4 regions of the Comamonas sp. CMM03 genome follow, and region 3 is predicted to be linked to each of the others. Evidence: predicted binding sites of a transcription regulator. Region 3 holds the regulator's gene; each other region holds the start of a gene.

Region 1 (4,210 bases), on a different contig from region 3:
CTGGCGCACCACGGTGGACAACGTGCTGCTGCCGCTGGAGATCGTGGAGCCCCACCGCAGCCAGTTCAAGGCCAAGCGCAAGGAATACGAAGAACGCGCCCGCAACCTGCTGAAGAAAGTGGGCCTGGGCGGCTATGAAGACAAGTTTCCCTGGCAGCTGTCGGGCGGCATGCAGCAGCGCGCCAGCATCTGCCGTGCGCTGATCCATGAACCCAAGATGCTGCTGCTGGACGAGCCTTTCGGTGCGCTGGATGCCTTCACCCGCGAAGAGCTGTGGTGCATTCTGCGCGACCTGCATGCCGAGCAGCAGTTCAACGTGATTCTGGTGACGCATGACCTGCGCGAATCGGTCTTCCTGGCCGACACCGTGTACGTGATGAGCAAGAGCCCCGGCCGCTTTGTGGTGCGCCGCGAGATCGACTTTCCCCGCCCGCGCGACCTGGAGCTGACCTACACCAAGGAATTCACCGACATCGTGCTGGAGCTGCGCGGCCACATCGGCGCGCTGCGCAAAGACGGCGCCGTGATCAACCAATAAGCGCCCAGGACATTGCCATGAACAAACTGAACAACAAACTGCTGGAACGCTGGTCCCCCTGGCTGCTGCTGCTCGCCGTGATCGTGCTGTGGCAGGTGGTCTGCTCGGCCTTCCAGGTGTCGGAATTCATCTTCCCCAGCCCCTGGCTGATCCTGCAGCAATTCCTGGAATTCCACGCCGTGATCGCCGGCCACGCCTGGCGCACCTTCTGGGTGACGATGGCCGGCTTTGGCATCGCCATCGTGGTCGGCGTGCTGCTGGGCTTTCTGATCGGCAGCTCGCGCCTGGCCTACGCCGCCGTCTACCCGCTGATGACCGCCTTCAACGCCCTGCCCAAGGCGGCTTTCGTGCCGATTCTGGTGGTGTGGTTCGGCATCGGCATTGGCCCGGCCATCCTGACGGCGTTCCTGATCAGCTTCTTTCCCATCATGGTCAACATCGCCACCGGCCTGGCCACGCTGGAGCCCGAGCTGGAAGACGTGCTGCGCGTGCTGGGCGCCAAGCGCTGGGATGTGCTGATGAAGGTGGGTCTGCCGCGCTCGCTGCCCTACTTCTACGGCTCGCTCAAGGTCGCCATCACGCTGGCCTTTGTGGGCACCACGGTGTCGGAGATGACGGCGGCCAACGAAGGCATTGGCTACCTGCTGATCTCGGCCGGCTCGTCCATGCAGATGGGCCTGGCGTTTGCCGGCCTGCTGGTGGTGGGGGCCATGGCCATGGTGATGTACGAGCTGTTCAGCCTGGTGGAAAAGCGCACCACCGCCTGGGCCCACCGCGGCGCCAACAACCACTGAGTGGTCCCCCGCGCCACGTGCAAAGGCCTGCCCTGGTGGCAGGCCTTTTTGCATGGGCAGGGCCAAAGCCGCATGCCCCACATGGCTGGCGGCCTTGGGCACCCCCGGCACTCTGTACCATGCGCAGCTTGCCCCGCTCTGGATGCCTGCCGTGACTGCCTCTGCCCCCTTTTCCACCGCCCCCGCCGCTCCCACCGCTCCTGTCAAGCTGGTGCGCATCGACCCCAGCGACCTGTCCCAGGCCCGCAGCGGCCAGCCCAGCCGCCCGCTGCGCGGTGACACCACCTACAAGACGCTGGACGTGTTCAGCGGCAACGGCGGCAAAGCCAATGCCGGCGTCTGGGAAGCCACGGCCGGGGCCTTCCGCTCCCACATCCAGGGCTATATCGAGTTCTGCCACATCGTCGAAGGCAGCTGCCGCCTGGTGGACCCGGATGGCAGCGTGCACCATTTCCAGGCGGGTGACAGCTTTGTCTTGCCCGACGGCTTCAGCGGCCACTGGGAAGTGGACGACCGCGTGAAGAAAGTGTTTGTCACCACCGATGTCGATGCGCCGGCAGCGGCATGAGACCCGTCTGCAGGCGTTGTGCCGGCAGTGTGTTCCGGCGCAGCTAACGCTTTGATTTGCATAGCAGGCACAGCGCATCTGCACTGCGCCGACGGCGCTCACCCCCTGCCGTCGCACGGCCGCCGTCCGCCTCCTGTCCCGCCGCCCTTCCTGGCGCGTATGTAAGAAGTCGTTTCTGGCATGCGACATGCAATAGCTCTGGTAACCCCGCCTGTGCCCAGGCGGCCTTGTTACCCGCACCCGCCCAGGAGGCGCGCATGCTCGCAGCACCCATGATGGATGACCGCCCCCCCGAAGGACAGCCTCTGTCCGCGACCGATGCCAAATACCTGCGGCAGGCCTTTGTCTGGGCGAATGCGGCCCGCACCCGCGGCAACCGGCCCTTCGGTGCCGTGGTGGTGGCCGCCGATGGGCGCATCCTGGCCGAGGCCTTCAGCAACACCCGCGAGACGGGCGACTGCACCGGCCATGCGGAAATGAATGCCGTGCGCCAGCTGGGCAACCCCCGTGTGGCGCCCGAGCTGCTGGCGGGTGCCACGCTCTATGCGTCGGCCCAGCCCTGCGCCATGTGCGCCGGCGCCATCTGCAACGCCGGTATCGGCCGCGTGGTGTTTGGCCTGGACGATACGCGGCTGCTGCAGATCCGGCCCGACCTGCGCGGCAGCACACTGGACTGCCACACCGTGTTCGACAACGCCACCTATGCCATCACCTGCATCGGCCCGGCCCTGGTCAACGAAGCCCTGGCGGTGTACGAGGACAGCTGGTTCCCGCCCTCCTCCTGATATCCACACCGGCTGGCCCTGCTCTGCTTCGGTGAGCAGTCCAGCCGCCATGGTGCAGCGCTGACGGGCATACGCACCAAGTTGGCACAGTGTCTGCTTGCAGCTTGACCATGCCATGGCACGCCCACCTCTCCCTCGACTACCACCACCGCGCCGGCCGCACGGCCGCGCATTTCACCCACGACGGCCCGCTGCGCGTGCTGCGCAGCCTCTACCCCGAAGGCCCTGCCATCTGCCACCATGTGCTGGTCCATCCGCCTGGCGGGCTGGTGGGCGGGGACACCCTGGACATCCAGGTGCACGCCGGAGCCGGTGCCCACGCCCTGGTCACCACCCCGGGCGCCACGCGCTTTTACCGCAGCGAAGGCGAACCGGCACTGCAACGCACGCGCCTGCGGCTGGATGCCGGTGCCCGCCTGGAATGGCTGCCGCTGGAAGCCATTGCCTACAACGGCTGCCTGGCCCGCAACCAGCTGGAACTGGATCTGGCCCCCGGCGCCGAACTGCTGGCCTGGGACATCACGGCCCTGGGTCTGCCCCACGCCGAGGCGCCCTGGCTGCGCGGTGAATTCCTGCAGCACATGGAATGGCCCGGCCGCTGGCTGGAGCGCGGGCTGATCCGCGCCGACGATGGGCCGCTGCTGGATGGCCCGCTGGGCCTGGCCGGCCAGCGCTGCCTGGGCAGCCTGGTGTTTGCCTGCGGCAGCCCCCTGTCCCGTGCCCGCCGGGAACAGGTGCAGGAAGCCACACACGCCTTGCTGGCCAGCCACCCCCAGGGCCCGTGGTGCGGGGTCACCAGCCCCAACGACCATGTGCTGGTGCTGCGCGGCCTGGCCCCGCTGGTGGAGCCGCTGATGCAGCTGTGGCAGCAGGTCTGGGCGCTGTGGCGCCGGCTGCTGTGGGAGCGGGAAGCCCCGCTGCCCCGCATCTGGTCCATGTAGAACGCGAAACGCTTTCCGCGCTGGGTGGTGCCCAGCGCTGCCGCTTACACAGCCGGAAGGCGGCATGGCGCCCATGCCGCACACCGGCCATCAGCGCATGCGGAACACTTCCAGTGTGCGGTGCAGCACACCGGCGTTGCTGCTCATGTGGCCGGCGGAATGGGCTGACACCTCGGACATGCGGGCGTTCTCCTGCGTGACCGCATCCAGCTCGCCAATCGCACGGTCCACCTGCGCAATGCCCAGGGCCTGTTCGCGCGAGGTTTCCACAATTTCCTGCACCAGCTGGCTGACCTGGGCCACCGACTGCACCGCCTGGGAGATGGTGGCACTGGCTTCCTGCATGCGCTCCGCCCCCTGGTGGATGCGGTCGTTGGAGCCGGAGATCAGCCGCTTGATTTCCTTGGCCGCTTCGGCGCTGCGCTGCGCCAGCGTGCGCACCTCGCCGGCCACCACGGCAAAGCCGCGCCCCTGCTCGCCGGCGCGCGCGGCTTCGACCGCCGCATTCAGCGCCAGGATATTGGTCTGGAAGGCAATGCTTTCGATGGTGGTGATGATCTGCCCCATCTGCTGCGACGAATCGC
Region 2 (4,210 bases), on a different contig from region 3:
TGGCCGAGCCCCAGTGGGCATAGCGCGGCGCCAGCGGGAGACCGGAAGCGGCGGGTTCTGCCGCCAAATGGCGCTCTTTGACCGTTCATCGGCCCGCAGTGGGCGGCAATCTGCTGCACCGGCATGCCGTGCGGGCGCATTGCGCGGTGTCTTTGCACCAAACTGGTGCAATAAGCTCAGGGGTGCGGCCGGACGATGGCGCGCCGGTACTGCAGGGCTTCGGCCACGTGGGCGGCCTGGATGCCCGGGCTGCCGGCCAGGTCGGCGATGGTGCGTGCCACCTTGAGCGCGCGGTGGGTGGCGCGGGCCGACCAGCCCAGGCGTTCGGCGGCTTTGCGGGCCAGGGCCTGGGCGGCGTCGTCCAGTTGCAGGTGCTGCTGCAGCGTGGCGGCTTCCAGCCACTGGTTGGCGTGGCCCTGGCGCTGCAGCGCCAGGTGGCGGGCCTGGACCACGCGGGCTTGTACCTGGGCGCTGGACTCGGCGGGTGCAGCGGTGCTGCCAGGTTCGCTGCGCTGCAGCAGCTCGGCCGGCGCCAGGGCCGGGACTTCCACCTGCAGGTCGATGCGGTCCAGCAGCGGGCCGCTGAGCTTGGCGTGGTAGCGCGCCACCTGATCGGGCGTGCAGCGGCAGCGGGGGCTGCCCTGGAGGCCGCAGGGACAGGGGTTCATGGCGGCCACCAGCTGGAAGCGGGCGGGAAAGTCCGCCTGCTGGGCGGCGCGGGCGATCTGGATGCGCCCGGTCTCCAGCGGCTCGCGCAGTGCCTCCAGCGCCGGGCGGGCGAATTCCGGAAATTCATCCAGAAACAGCACCCCGTGGTGGGCGCGGGAGATGGCGCCGGGCCGAGGCGGTGACCCGCCCCCCACCAGCGCCACGGCGCTGGCCGTGTGGTGGGGTGCGGCAATCTGGCGCTGGCCCCAGGTGCCGGCGTCAAACGGGCCGGCCAGGCTGGCCATGGCTGCCGCTTCCAGGGCCTCCAGTGCGGTCAGCGGCGGCAGCAGGCCGGCAAAGCGCTGGGCCAGCATGGATTTGCCACTGCCCGGGGGCCCCACCAGCAGCACGCCGTGGCCGCCGGCGGCGGCAATCTCCAGCGCGCGTTTGGCACTGGCCTGGCCCTGCACATCGGCCAGGTCGGGTCCATCTGGGGCCGCAGCCGGCGGCGGCGCCTCGGCCAGCGGCAGACCCTCGGTGGCCTGGGGTTGCAGGGCCCGCACCACTTCGAGCAGATGGGCGGCGCCATAGACCGTGGTGCCCGGCACCAGCGCGGCTTCCCGGGCACTGTCCTGGGGCAGCACCAAAGGCGTGCCCTCGCGGTGCAGCTGCATGGCCAGGGCGGTGGCCAGGGCCCCGCGCACCGGGCGCAGTGCGCCGGACAGCGACAGTTCACCCGCAAATTCATAGCGCGCCAACTGCGCAGAGTCGATCTGTCCGCTCGCCGCCAGGATGCCCAGGGCGATGGGCAGGTCGAAGCGGCCGGAGTCCTTGGGCAGATCGGCCGGGGCCAGGTTGACGGTGATGCGCTTGCTGTGCGGGAACTCCAGCCCGGCGTTCAGGATGGCGCTGCGCACGCGTTCACGGGCCTCTTTCACCTCGGTATCGGCCAGGCCCACCAGGGTCAGGCAGGGCAGGCCGTTGGCCAGATGCACCTCCACTTCGATCGGCTGGGCGTGCATGCCCACCAGTGCGCGGCTGCGCACGCTTGCAAGGCCCATGGCGTGTTCTCCCCAGACGAGTGCGTGGCGGAAATCGGGATATGTGGCGATTGCACTGCTTTGGTGCATAGACGGGGTGATCGACCGCGTCCCCCTCGGTAACACTGTAGTGGGCCTCGGCCCCCGCTTGGGAGAACTGTGGCTGGCACGCTCCATGCTTTGTGACAGTCGGTACGCATCGAACAGACAGACGGCATGGCCGCCCCGCAGCCAGCCACCGAGTTACAACTCCGGGCGCCGAAGCACCCGATTCAGGAGGACGCAATCATGAAAATGGTCTCAGCCATCATCAAACCCTTCAAGCTGGACGAGGTGCGCGAAGCCCTCTCGCAAATCGGCGTGCAGGGCATCACCGTGACCGAGGTGAAGGGCTTTGGCCGCCAGAAGGGCCACACCGAGCTGTACCGCGGCGCCGAGTACGTGGTCGACTTCCTGCCCAAGGTGAAGCTGGAAGCCGCCGTGGACGACGCGGTGCTGGAGCAGGCGCTCGAAGCCATCGAATCCGCAGCCCGCACCGGCAAGATCGGTGACGGCAAGATCTTCGTCTATGACCTGGAACAGGTGGTGCGCATCCGCACCGGCGAAACCGGTAAAGAAGCCCTTTGATATCCACCCTTCAGCGAGAGACAGTCATGAAAAAAACGCTCCCTGCACTTTCACTGGGCCTGGGTCTGCTGACCGCAGCCGCCGGTGCACTGGCCCAAGAAGCCGCTCCTGCCGTGGCCGCTGTGGCCGAGGCCGCCGCTCCGGCAGCAGCCGCTGCTGCCGAAGCCGCTCCCCCCCTCAGCGCCGGTGATACCGCCTGGATGCTGACCTCCACCATGCTGGTGATCCTGATGACCATCCCCGGCCTGGCCCTGTTCTACGGCGGCCTGGTGCGCTCCAAGAACATGCTGTCCGTGCTGGCGCAGGTGTTCGTGATCTTCTCGGCCATCACCGTGCTGTGGGCCATCTACGGCTTCTCGCTGACATTCGGCGGTGAAGGCACGTTCTTTGGCGGCTTCGACAAGCTGTTCCTGGCCGGCATCACGCCGGACACGTTGTCCAGCGCGCTGAAGACCATCCCTGAATATGTGTTCGTGGCCTTCCAGTCCACCTTCGCCGCCATCACCGTGTCGCTGATCGTGGGTGCCTTCGCAGAACGCATCAAGTTCGCGGCAGTGATGCTGTTCTCCATCCTGTGGTTCACCTTCAGCTACATCCCCATGGCCCACATGGTCTGGGGCGGTGGTCTGCTGGCTGCGGACGGCGCACTGGACTTCGCCGGCGGCACCGTGGTGCACATCAACGCCGCTATCGCCGGCCTGGTGGGTTCCTACATGGTGGGCAAGCGCATCGGTTTCGGCCGTGAAGCCCTGCCTCCACACAGCCTGACGCTGACCATGGTCGGTGCCTCCCTGCTGTGGGTGGGCTGGTTCGGTTTCAACGCCGGCTCTGCAGGCGCCGCCAACGGCATCGCCGGTCTGGCCTTCATCAACACCATCCTGGCCACCGGCGCTGCCGCCGTGTCCTGGATCGTGGCCGAAGCGCTGCACAAGGGCAAGGCTTCCATGCTGGGCGCTGCCTCGGGCGCGGTGGCCGGTCTGGTGACCATCACCCCCGCCGCCGGTTTCGTGGGCCCCATGGGTTCCATCGTGATGGGTCTGATCGCCGGCCCTCTGTGCCTGTGGGGTGTGTCCGGTCTGAAGCGCATGCTCAAGGCCGATGACACCTGCGATGTGTTCGGCGTCCACGGCGTGGGCGGTATCCTGGGGGCCATCCTGACCGGTGTGTTCTGCGCTTCCAGCCTGGGTGGCGTGGAGCCCGAAGGCTTCAACATGGCCCACCAAGTGTGGGTGCAGTTCAAGAGCGTGGTCGTGACCCTGGTGTGGTCCGGTGTTGTGGCAGCGATCGCCTTCGCGATCTGCAAGGTCACGGTCGGTCTGCGTGTCTCGGAAGAAGCCGAGCGCGAAGGTCTGGACATCACCAGCCACGGCGAGTCCGCCTACCAGCGCTGAGCCGCTGGTTCCCGCCCGGGCACGGGGTGCCCGCCGCCCGGTCGGTGTTCCCATTGCGAGTGACGTGACGATTCATAGCCCGCCTCTGGCGGGCTTTTTTTACGGCTGCGGCGTTCGCACGGGCGGAGGCACGGAGCCCGTGCAAGCTGGATTTCATCCGCATGCTTCGATTTCAGGAGCTGCTCCAGATGCAGCAGCATGATTTTGGGATGGCTTGGCGGTCAGAGTTCAGTCCACGTAAACGCCACCAGCTATCCAAGATGTAGCGCCAGCGGTTGGCATGCCATCGGCCAGCACGCTTCACGCCGGCTGTTCAAAAAAATCACAAGGCCGGCATGCACGCGCCAGGGGGGCTGCCGCTACCATCGCTGCCCATGGAACCAGCACTGAGCCAGATCATCGAGCGCGTGCGCGCCGCCAGCCAAGCCGCTACCCCGCAAGCCCTGCGCATCCAGGGTGGGGGCAGCAAGGATTTCCTCGGCCTTGAACTGCGTGGCGAGGCGC
Region 3 (4,210 bases):
GCTTTCGCCCGGCAGGGCCTGACCGCCCTGCACACAGCCCGCTTTCCAGCGGGCTTTTTTGTGTCGATTTCCTTGCGAGTCGCCCACAGGGCAGCCCTGGGGAAAACCAGTGCCCTACAATGGCTGCAAGATTCATGCCTTCTCACATGACACGCAAACTCCTCCCGATACTCGCGCTGACGGTCCTGGCAGCTGCCATGGGCACGGCACAGGCCGAAAAGGCCGATCGCAACAAGCCCATGAACATCGAAGCCGATGCGCTGCACCATGACGAGCTGCAGCAGGTCAGCACGTTCACGGGCAATGTGGTGCTGACCAAGGGCACCATCGTGCTGCGCGGCGCCAAGCTGGAAGTGCGCCAGGACGCCGAGGGTTACCAGTTCGGCAAGGTCTGGGCGGCCCCCGGCAAGCGCGCGTTCTTCCGCCAGAAGCGCGACACCCAGCCCGGTGCACCCGAAGAGTACGTGGAAGGCGAAGGCGAAATCATCGAGTACGACGGCAAGAAGGACGATGTGCGCCTGATCCAGCGGGGCCAGCTGCGCCGCTACACCGGCGCCACGCTGAGTGACGACATCACCGGCAACATCATCACCTACAACAACCTGACCGATGTGTTCACCGTGGACGGCAACCGCCGCGCCACGCCGGGCAGCGAGGAAGCTGCGGCCGGCTCCGGTGGCCGCGTGCGCGCCGTGCTGGCGCCCAAGACCCAGCCCCCGCAGGCCCCGGTGGCGCCGAGTGCGCAGCCGCTCAAGCCTTCGGACACCATGAAATTGCGCAACCCGTGACCCGCTCTTCCGACACCCCGACCGCCCCAGGCGCCAGCAGCCGCCTGGAAGTGCACCATCTGGCCAAGTCCTATGGCAGCCGCAAGGTGGTCAAGGACGTGTCCCTGGCCGTGCAGAAAGGCGAAGTGGTGGGCTTGCTCGGCCCCAATGGCGCGGGCAAGACCACCTCGTTCTACATGATCGTGGGCCTGGTGCGCAGCGATGCCGGCGATATCTACATCGACGGCCACTCGGTGGCGAACATGCCCATCCACCAGCGTTCGCGCCTGGGCCTGTCCTATCTGCCGCAGGAAGCCTCCATCTTCCGCAAGCTCAGCGTGGAAGACAATGTCCGCGCCGTGCTGGAGCTGCAGCAGGACGAACAGGGCAAGCCCCTGAACAAGGCCGAGGTGGAGCGGCGCCTGACTGATCTGCTCAAGGAACTGCGTGTGGACCACCTGCGCTCCTCGCCGGCGATTGCGCTGTCGGGTGGCGAGCGCCGCCGCGTGGAAATCGCCCGGGCCCTGGCCACGCAGCCGCGCTTCATCCTGCTGGACGAGCCGTTTGCGGGTATCGACCCCATCGCGGTGATCGAGATCCAGCGCATCATCGGCTTCCTCAAGGAGCGCGGTATCGGGGTGCTGATCACCGACCACAACGTGCGCGAGACGCTGGGCATCTGCGACCACGCCTTCATCATCAGCGACGGCCATGTGCTGGCGCAGGGCACACCGGAAGAGATTGTGGAGAACGCCGACGTCCGGCGGGTCTACCTGGGCGAACATTTCAGGATGTAGCCCGCCACTTCCGCCGCCACGACACATACAAGATCACAGAGAGGGAGCGTCGCGTTGAAGCCTGGTTTGTCACTGCGGGTGTCGCAGCATTTGGCGCTGACGCCGCAATTGCAGCAGTCAATCCGCTTGCTGCAGCTGTCCACGCTGGAGCTGGCGCAGGAAGTCGAGCAGATGCTCGACGACAACCCGTTTCTGGAAGTCGACAGCGACGACGCCCCCCGCGAAGACTTCGGCCTGTCCCAGTCGGATACGCCGGTGCAGGGCGATGACTATGCCGCCGATGGCGCGCTGACGGCAGGGGCTGCGGAGGCGCCCGCCGACAGTGCGGAAGGCTCCGGCAGCACGGAATACGATGCCCCCGACTGGGAGGGCGACGGCACCAGCGAACTGCGGCCCGATGACAGCGAATGGGGCGGTGATGCCCCGGCGCGCAACGCCCAGGGCGGCGATGGCGACGAAGTCAGCGCCCTGGATCTGGCCCGTGCACATGAATCGCTGACCGACCACCTGCTGCGCCAGTCGCTGTCGCTGCACCTGTCCGAGCTGGACCGCTATGTGCTGCGTTTCCTGATCGAGAACCTGAACGACGACGGCTACCTCGAAGAGTCGCTGCAGTCCCTGGCCGAGGGCCTGGCCGGCACGGACGACCCGGAACAGCTCGACGAACTGGTGCACCGCTTCACCGTGGCACTGCGGCTGCTGCACAGCCTGGAGCCGGTGGGCGTGGGCGCCCAGGGGCTGGCCGAATGCCTGCAGTTGCAGCTGAACCATCTGCTGCAGCGCGGTGAGGCCGAGGCCAGTGTGGTGGAAACGGCGCTGACAATCTGTGCCCAGCCGCTGGACCTGCTGGCCCGGCGCGATGTGCGCCGCCTGATGCAGGCCACGGGCAGCAGCGAAGAGCGCACCCGCATGGCCATGGCGCTGATCGCCCGGCTGGAGCCCCGGCCCGGCCGGCGCTTTGTCAATGTGGAGCGCAACATCATCGTGCCGGACGTGATCGTCACCCGCGCCGGCCGCCGCGCCAGCGAAGGCACACCCCAGTTCAACGTGCAGCTCAACCCCGACGTGCTGCCGCGTCTGCGCGTGCACGATGTGTATGCCGGTGCGCTGCGCGGCCACAAGGGCAGCGAAGGCCATGCCGGCCTGCAGCAGCGCCTGCAGGAAGCCCGCTGGTTCATCAAGAACGTGCAGCAGCGCTTTGACACCATCCTGCGGGTGTCGCGCGCCATCGTGGAGCGGCAGAAAAACTTCTTCGTGCACGGCGAGCTGGCCATGCGCCCGCTGGTGCTGCGCGACATCGCCGACGAGCTGGGCCTGCACGAATCCACCATCAGCCGGGTGACCACCGCCAAGTACATGGCCACGCCGCACGGCACCTTCGAGCTCAAGTATTTCTTCGGCTCCGGGCTGGGCACGGAAACCGGTGGCAATGCCTCCAGCACGGCGGTGCGGGCGCTGATCAAGCAGTTTGTCTCGGCCGAGAACGCCAAGAAGCCGCTGTCGGACAGCCAGATCGCCGAAATGCTCAAGGAGCAGGGCATCGAGTGCGCCCGCCGCACCGTGGCCAAGTACCGCGAGGCGCTGAAGATCGCTCCGGCCAATCTGCGCAAGACGCTGTAAGCGCAAGGAGTGCCGCAGAGGGCTGCGGGACGCCCGGTGAGGCCACGGCCCGCGGTGGCGGAACCCCTGCGTGCATGCTGCGCTGCCGCAATCCCCCAGACCCGTGCAAACCGGCTGGGCAGCACCGGCAGTTGGAGGTATCGTGCAGCCATCCTTGGTTCATTCCGCACATGCCACGGCCGTTGGCAGCAAAGGAGACACCCCATGGTTGCACCGCTTTCTTCTTCCGCGCTGCCCCGCAAGCTGCTGTCGGCGCAGCCCGAACCCGATCACCCGCACAGCGTGGCCCGCATCGCCGTGGTGGGCAGCCTGCACATGGATGCGGTGCTGCACCTGGAACGTGTGCCCCGGGCCGGGGAAACCGTGATGGCCCACAGCCTGCGCTACCTGCCTGGCGGCAAAGGCGGCAACCAGGCCGTGGCCTGCGCACGCCACGGCGCCCAGGTCACGCTGTTTGGCTGCGTGGGCCGTGACCACCATGGCAACAGCCTGCGGCTGGCGCTGCACGACGCCGGCGTGGACATGGACCATGTGCAGGTGCTGGACGGGGTCTCCACCGGAGCGGCCATGGTGCTGGTGGAGGGCAATGGCCAGAACCGGATCTGCGTGGTGCCCGGCGCCAATGTGCTGCTGGAGCTGCCGGACGAGGCGCTGCTGAACGTGCTGGCCCAGGCCGATTTCGTGCTGCTGCAGCGCGAGACCTCGGACAGCGTGCTGGAGCAGGTGCTGGAGGCCGCACGCAGCGCTGGCTGCCGCGTGGTCTTCAACCCTTCACCGGTGCGCGAGCTGCCTGAAGCCTGGTGGCCCCTGGTCCACACCCTGGTGGTCAACGAGGTCGAAGCCGCCGCCTACAGCGATCAGGCGGTGGACAGCCCGGCCACGGCGGCCGACGCCGCCCAGCGCCTGCTGGCGCGGGGCGTGTCCCAGGTGGTGGTCACGCTGGGCGCCCAGGGGGCGGTGGCCGTCTGCGGCGGGCGTGTCAGCACCCATCCCGCGCTGGCGCTGCCGGTGCTGGACACCACGGGG
Region 4 (4,210 bases), on a different contig from region 3:
GGCGGTCCGCCTCGTGGATGATGACCTGGGTGTATTCCTTGAGCTCGCGGCTGTCGAGGTCCATCTCCAGCAACTGGGCCGCGCCACGGATGCCGCCCAGCGGGTTCTTGATTTCATGCGCCAGGTTGCGCACCAGCTCCTTGTTGGCGGCCGCCTGTTCGACCAGCCGTTCCTCGCGGTCCTGGCGCACCTGCTGGTCCAGTACCCACAACTCCACCAGCACCTCGCCGCGCTCTTCCAGCGGCGCGATGGTGGCGTGCACCATCAGCGGCTCCTGCACCGGCGGAACCAGCGTGGTGTCAAAGCGCATGGCGGCGTAGTCCAGCCCCTTGCCACCCGCCAGGGCGTTGTCGAGCAGCGCAGGCTGGGCAATGAAGGTGGAGAAGCGGCTGCCGTCGAGCATGCGGCGCGACATGCCCAGGGTGTTTTCCAGCGCCGCGTTCGCAAAGATCACCTCGCCATGGCGGTTGAGCACCACGGTCAGTGTGGACAACAGGTCCAGCACGGCAAAGCGCTGGGCGGTCAGATGCGTATCGGTCATGCAAATACCAAGCAAGCTCAGTGCCTGGCCGGGGTGCGTTCAGGTAAAAACAAGAGCAGGCGATGCGCGCTGCAGAGGCCCTGCATCCCATTATGGGCATGAATCACGGCCGATGGGCCGGTGGCCCGCTTCGCCGGGGATGGACGCCGACACAGGCGACGGCCTGACAGGCCCAGCGGAGGTGACGGGGATGCAACCCGGCAGCACGCCACTGCCCTCTCCCCCCTCCCGGCAAGAAGCCCCCCAACCGATCGGGATGCAGACAAAAAAGGCGGCCCGGAGGCCGCCTTTTTTAGAGTGCCTGGAGGGCTCGTGCCGCGAGCGGCAGGCCCCCACAGGGCTTACAGGGAGTAGTACATGTCGTATTCGACAGGGTGCACGGCCTGACGGAAGCGGGTCACTTCGCCCATCTTCAGCTCGATGTAGGCGTCGATCATGCTGTCGGAGAACACACCACCCTTGGTCAGGAAGGCGCGGTCGGCGTCCAGGGCTTCCAGAGCCTGGTCCAGGCTGTGGCAGACGGTGGGCACCAGCTTGTCTTCTTCCGGAGGCAGGTGGTACAGATCCTTGGTGGCGGCTTCGCCGGGGTGGATCTTGTTTTCCACGCCGTCCAGACCGGCCATCAGCAGCGCTGCGAAGCCCAGGTAGGGGTTCATCAGTGGATCGGGGAAGCGGGCTTCCACGCGGCGGCCCTTGGGGTTGCTCACGTAAGGAATACGGATGGAAGCGGAACGGTTCTTGGCCGAGTAAGCCAGCTTCACAGGCGCTTCAAAGCCGGGCACCAGACGCTTGTACGAGTTCGTACCGGGGTTGGTAATGGCGTTCAGGGCACGGGCGTGCTTGATGATGCCGCCGATGTAGTACAGGGCGAAGTCGGACAGACCGGCATAGCCGTCACCGGCGAACAGGTTCTTGCCGTCCTTCCACACGGACTGGTGCACGTGCATGCCGGAGCCGTTGTCGCCAGCGTAGGGCTTGGGCATGAAGGTCGCGGTCTTGCCGTAGGTGTTGGCCACGTTCCAGATCACGTACTTCTGCAGCTGGGTCCAGTCAGCGCGTTCCACCAGGGTGGAGAAGCGGGTACCCAGTTCGTTCTGGCCAGCGCCCGCCACTTCGTGGTGGAACACTTCGACCGGAATGCCCAGGGATTCCAGGATCAGGGACATTTCGGCGCGCATGTCTTGCGTGCTGTCGACGGGAGGCACGGGGAAGTAGCCGCCCTTGACGCGGGGACGGTGACCACGGTTGCCGGTTTCGAACTTGGTGCCGCTGTTCCAGGGGGCTTCGTATTCTTCGATTTCGAAGAAGGGGTTGTGGGGTTCGGTACCCCAACGCACGCCGTCGAAGATGAAGAATTCGGGTTCGGGACCGAAGTAGGCGGTGTCGCCCAGACCGGAAGCCTTCAGGTAGGCTTCAGCGCGCTTGGCCACGGAGCGGGGATCGCGGTCGTAGGCCTTGCCGTCACCGGGTTCGATCACGTCACACTGCAGGATCAGCGTGGTTTCTTCAAAGAAGGGATCGATGTTGGCGGTGCTGGGATCGGGCATCAGCAGCATGTCCGAGGCTTCGATACCCTTCCAGCCGGCGACCGACGAACCGTCGAAAGCGTGGCCCGACGTGAACTTGTCTTCGTCAAAGTGCGACAGGGGCACGGTCACGTGCTGTTCCTTACCGCGGGTATCGGTGAAGCGCAGATCGACGAACTTGACGTCGTTCTCCTTCACAATGCTCATCACGTCTGCAACGGTCTTAGCCATCAGGTATCTCCTGGAAAAGCGCTTGAAAAAAGTACGGGGGATGCAAAGCAGAATGCGTGCCAGGGCCGCAGTTGGACTGCCTTCCCTGGGTGCAGTGGCGCCGCGCACCGAAAACCACTGCCATGCACCCCTCGATAATCACCGAGTTGGTGCAAAAAAGCAGAGTACGCCTGTCGAACTTCCGATTGCACTGTTTTGGTGCATTTAAGCACCTAAATAGTGCCGCTGTTCAACCACATGCTCCGCATCGCAGGCCGTCAGTGTAGCCGCGCCCAGGGCTGTAGCGAAGGCTTGCACCGGTTTCGCACGCCATTGCGCCGCCATCCTGGTGCGCTGCCGCCCAGCCTGGCTCAGGGCAAGCGCACTGCGTCCGGTGCCGCCCCCTGGGTGACGGCCTCGCGCCGCAGCTGTTCCAGTGCGGCCAGGCAGAAATGGGCAAACCACAGCGACGACAGCGCGAACACCAGTGCGTAGATCCAGATGGCCAGCGGCACCAGCAGCCAGAACAGCGCCACGAACACCACGCCCGAGGCCCAGACCACGCTGGGCGCAGCCCCCATCACCCCGCAGACCACGCCCATGCCCAGCAGCGGCATGCGAAAGCGTGTGAGCACCGCCTGGCGCTCGGCCTGGCTGGCATGTTCGGCCAGGGCATCGAAGGCCATCACGCGGTAGGTGAGCCAGCCCCACACCAGCGGCGGCACCACCAACACCAGCGGCGGAATGAACCACAGCGGGATGGACAGCACCAGCACCACCAGGGCAATCAGCGTGGAGCCCAGGGCCCAGGCCAGTGCCTGCCACCAGTGACCGCCCTGCTTGCGCTCCAGCAAGGGAAAGCGCCGCTCGGCCACCCATTCCACCAGCTTGGGCGTCATGAACAGGGACACCAGCATCAGCACCAACACCACCAGCAGCCCCGTGGCCGCCAGCACCAGCAGCACGGAACCCAGCACCTCGACACCCCAGCTCAGGCCGCGCTCCTGCATCCAGTGCCACACCGCGCCCAGCCAGCCCACGCCTTCCAGCGTCTGCACCGTCCAGTGCAGCGCCGGCTGCCAGAACAGCCAGGACAGCAGCGCGGCCAGCAGCGCCATCAACAGCAGCGGGAACAGCGACCAGGCAATCACCTTGCGGTGCAGGCAATTGCCCAGCGCGCGGACAAAGGAGGCTATCAGCAGGTTCATGCCCCGCAGCATAGCGGTCTGTGCGCACAATGCCATAGGACAGCGGCCACTTTGCCGCGGTGCATGCCGGGGCACCCTGCCCCCTGCCCGCTCAGGCGCGGTTCACCAGCCGCAGCAGGCCCTTCCACTGCTGGGACCAGAAGCCCTGGCCATAATCGCGCAGTTGGCCCTGGGCATTGGGCTGGACCTGGTCGCGCACGCCGGTGGGGTCCCAGCGCAGCTCGAAGTTGGCCGTGCCCCACAGCATGTCCCACCAGGGCAGCAGCACGCCAAAGTTGTTGCCATGGGCCTTCTGGTTGCGCACCGGGGCCCGCATTTCATGGCCGATGCCGATGGCGTGGTGGCGGCGGTGAAAACGCGGGCTGACCCAGAGGCGCTCGCCCACCGTGCCGAACCAGACGCGCAGATTGGCGTGCTGGAAGCTTTCGCTCAGCTGCGTCAGCGCCACCAGCAGCACGAACTGCGCCGGCTGCACCCCGATCAGCTGGGCCACCACCACGATGATGCTGTCGCGCACCACATCGTCCAGCAGGTGGTTGCGGTTGTCGCTCCACATGGTCATCTGCCGCTGCGAATGGTGCAGCGCATGCAGCTTCCACCACCAGCCCCAGCTGTGCTGGCCGCGGTGGATCCAGTAGTCCAGCAGGTCGAACACCAGCAGGTAGAGGATGAAGCTGATCCAGGCCTTGTCCGTCACGCCCGGCCACAGGCCTTCCAGCTGGAAG

Evidence for each region. The regulator sigma-54, encoded in region 3, starts transcription at its own class of promoters, with help from an activator protein. The targets are predictions, from matches to a motif close to TGGCANGNAANCTGCTTT.
Region 1: KW830_RS15635 (urease accessory protein UreD) is a predicted target of sigma-54. The motif match lies at 2,768-2,785, and genes of this name have one in related genera.
Region 2: KW830_RS12425 (P-II family nitrogen regulator) is a predicted target of sigma-54. The motif match lies at 1,853-1,870, and genes of this name have one in related genera.
Region 4: glnA (type I glutamate--ammonia ligase) is a predicted target of sigma-54. The motif match lies at 2,343-2,360, and genes of this name have one in related genera.

The regions. Positions count from the first base shown of each region.
Region 1 covers NZ_JAHUXB010000004.1:384,861-389,070, reverse strand. Annotated here, with positions in the region: gene KW830_RS15655 (ABC transporter ATP-binding protein) at 1-538, shown strand, start outside; gene KW830_RS15650 (ABC transporter permease) at 556-1,332, shown strand; gene KW830_RS15645 (cupin domain-containing protein) at 1,484-1,900, shown strand; gene KW830_RS15640 (nucleoside deaminase) at 2,158-2,685, shown strand; gene KW830_RS15635 (urease accessory protein UreD) at 2,796-3,626, shown strand; gene KW830_RS15630 (PAS domain-containing methyl-accepting chemotaxis protein) at 3,717-4,210, opposite strand, start outside.
Region 2 covers NZ_JAHUXB010000003.1:386,507-390,716, forward strand. Annotated here, with positions in the region: gene KW830_RS12415 (LysR family transcriptional regulator) at 1-23, shown strand, start outside; gene KW830_RS12420 (YifB family Mg chelatase-like AAA ATPase) at 177-1,709, opposite strand; gene KW830_RS12425 (P-II family nitrogen regulator) at 1,977-2,315, shown strand; gene KW830_RS12430 (ammonium transporter) at 2,342-3,706, shown strand; gene glcE (glycolate oxidase subunit GlcE) at 4,081-4,210, shown strand, end outside.
Region 3 covers NZ_JAHUXB010000006.1:20,530-24,739, forward strand. Annotated here, with positions in the region: gene lptA (lipopolysaccharide transport periplasmic protein LptA) at 147-788, shown strand; gene lptB (LPS export ABC transporter ATP-binding protein) at 785-1,564, shown strand; gene KW830_RS18935 (RNA polymerase factor sigma-54) at 1,619-3,184, shown strand; gene KW830_RS18940 (ribokinase) at 3,389-4,210, shown strand, end outside.
Region 4 covers NZ_JAHUXB010000001.1:21,227-25,436, reverse strand. Annotated here, with positions in the region: gene glnL (nitrogen regulation protein NR(II)) at 1-541, opposite strand, end outside; gene glnA (type I glutamate--ammonia ligase) at 883-2,298, opposite strand; gene KW830_RS00115 (EI24 domain-containing protein) at 2,649-3,485, opposite strand; gene KW830_RS00110 (sterol desaturase family protein) at 3,577-4,210, opposite strand, start outside.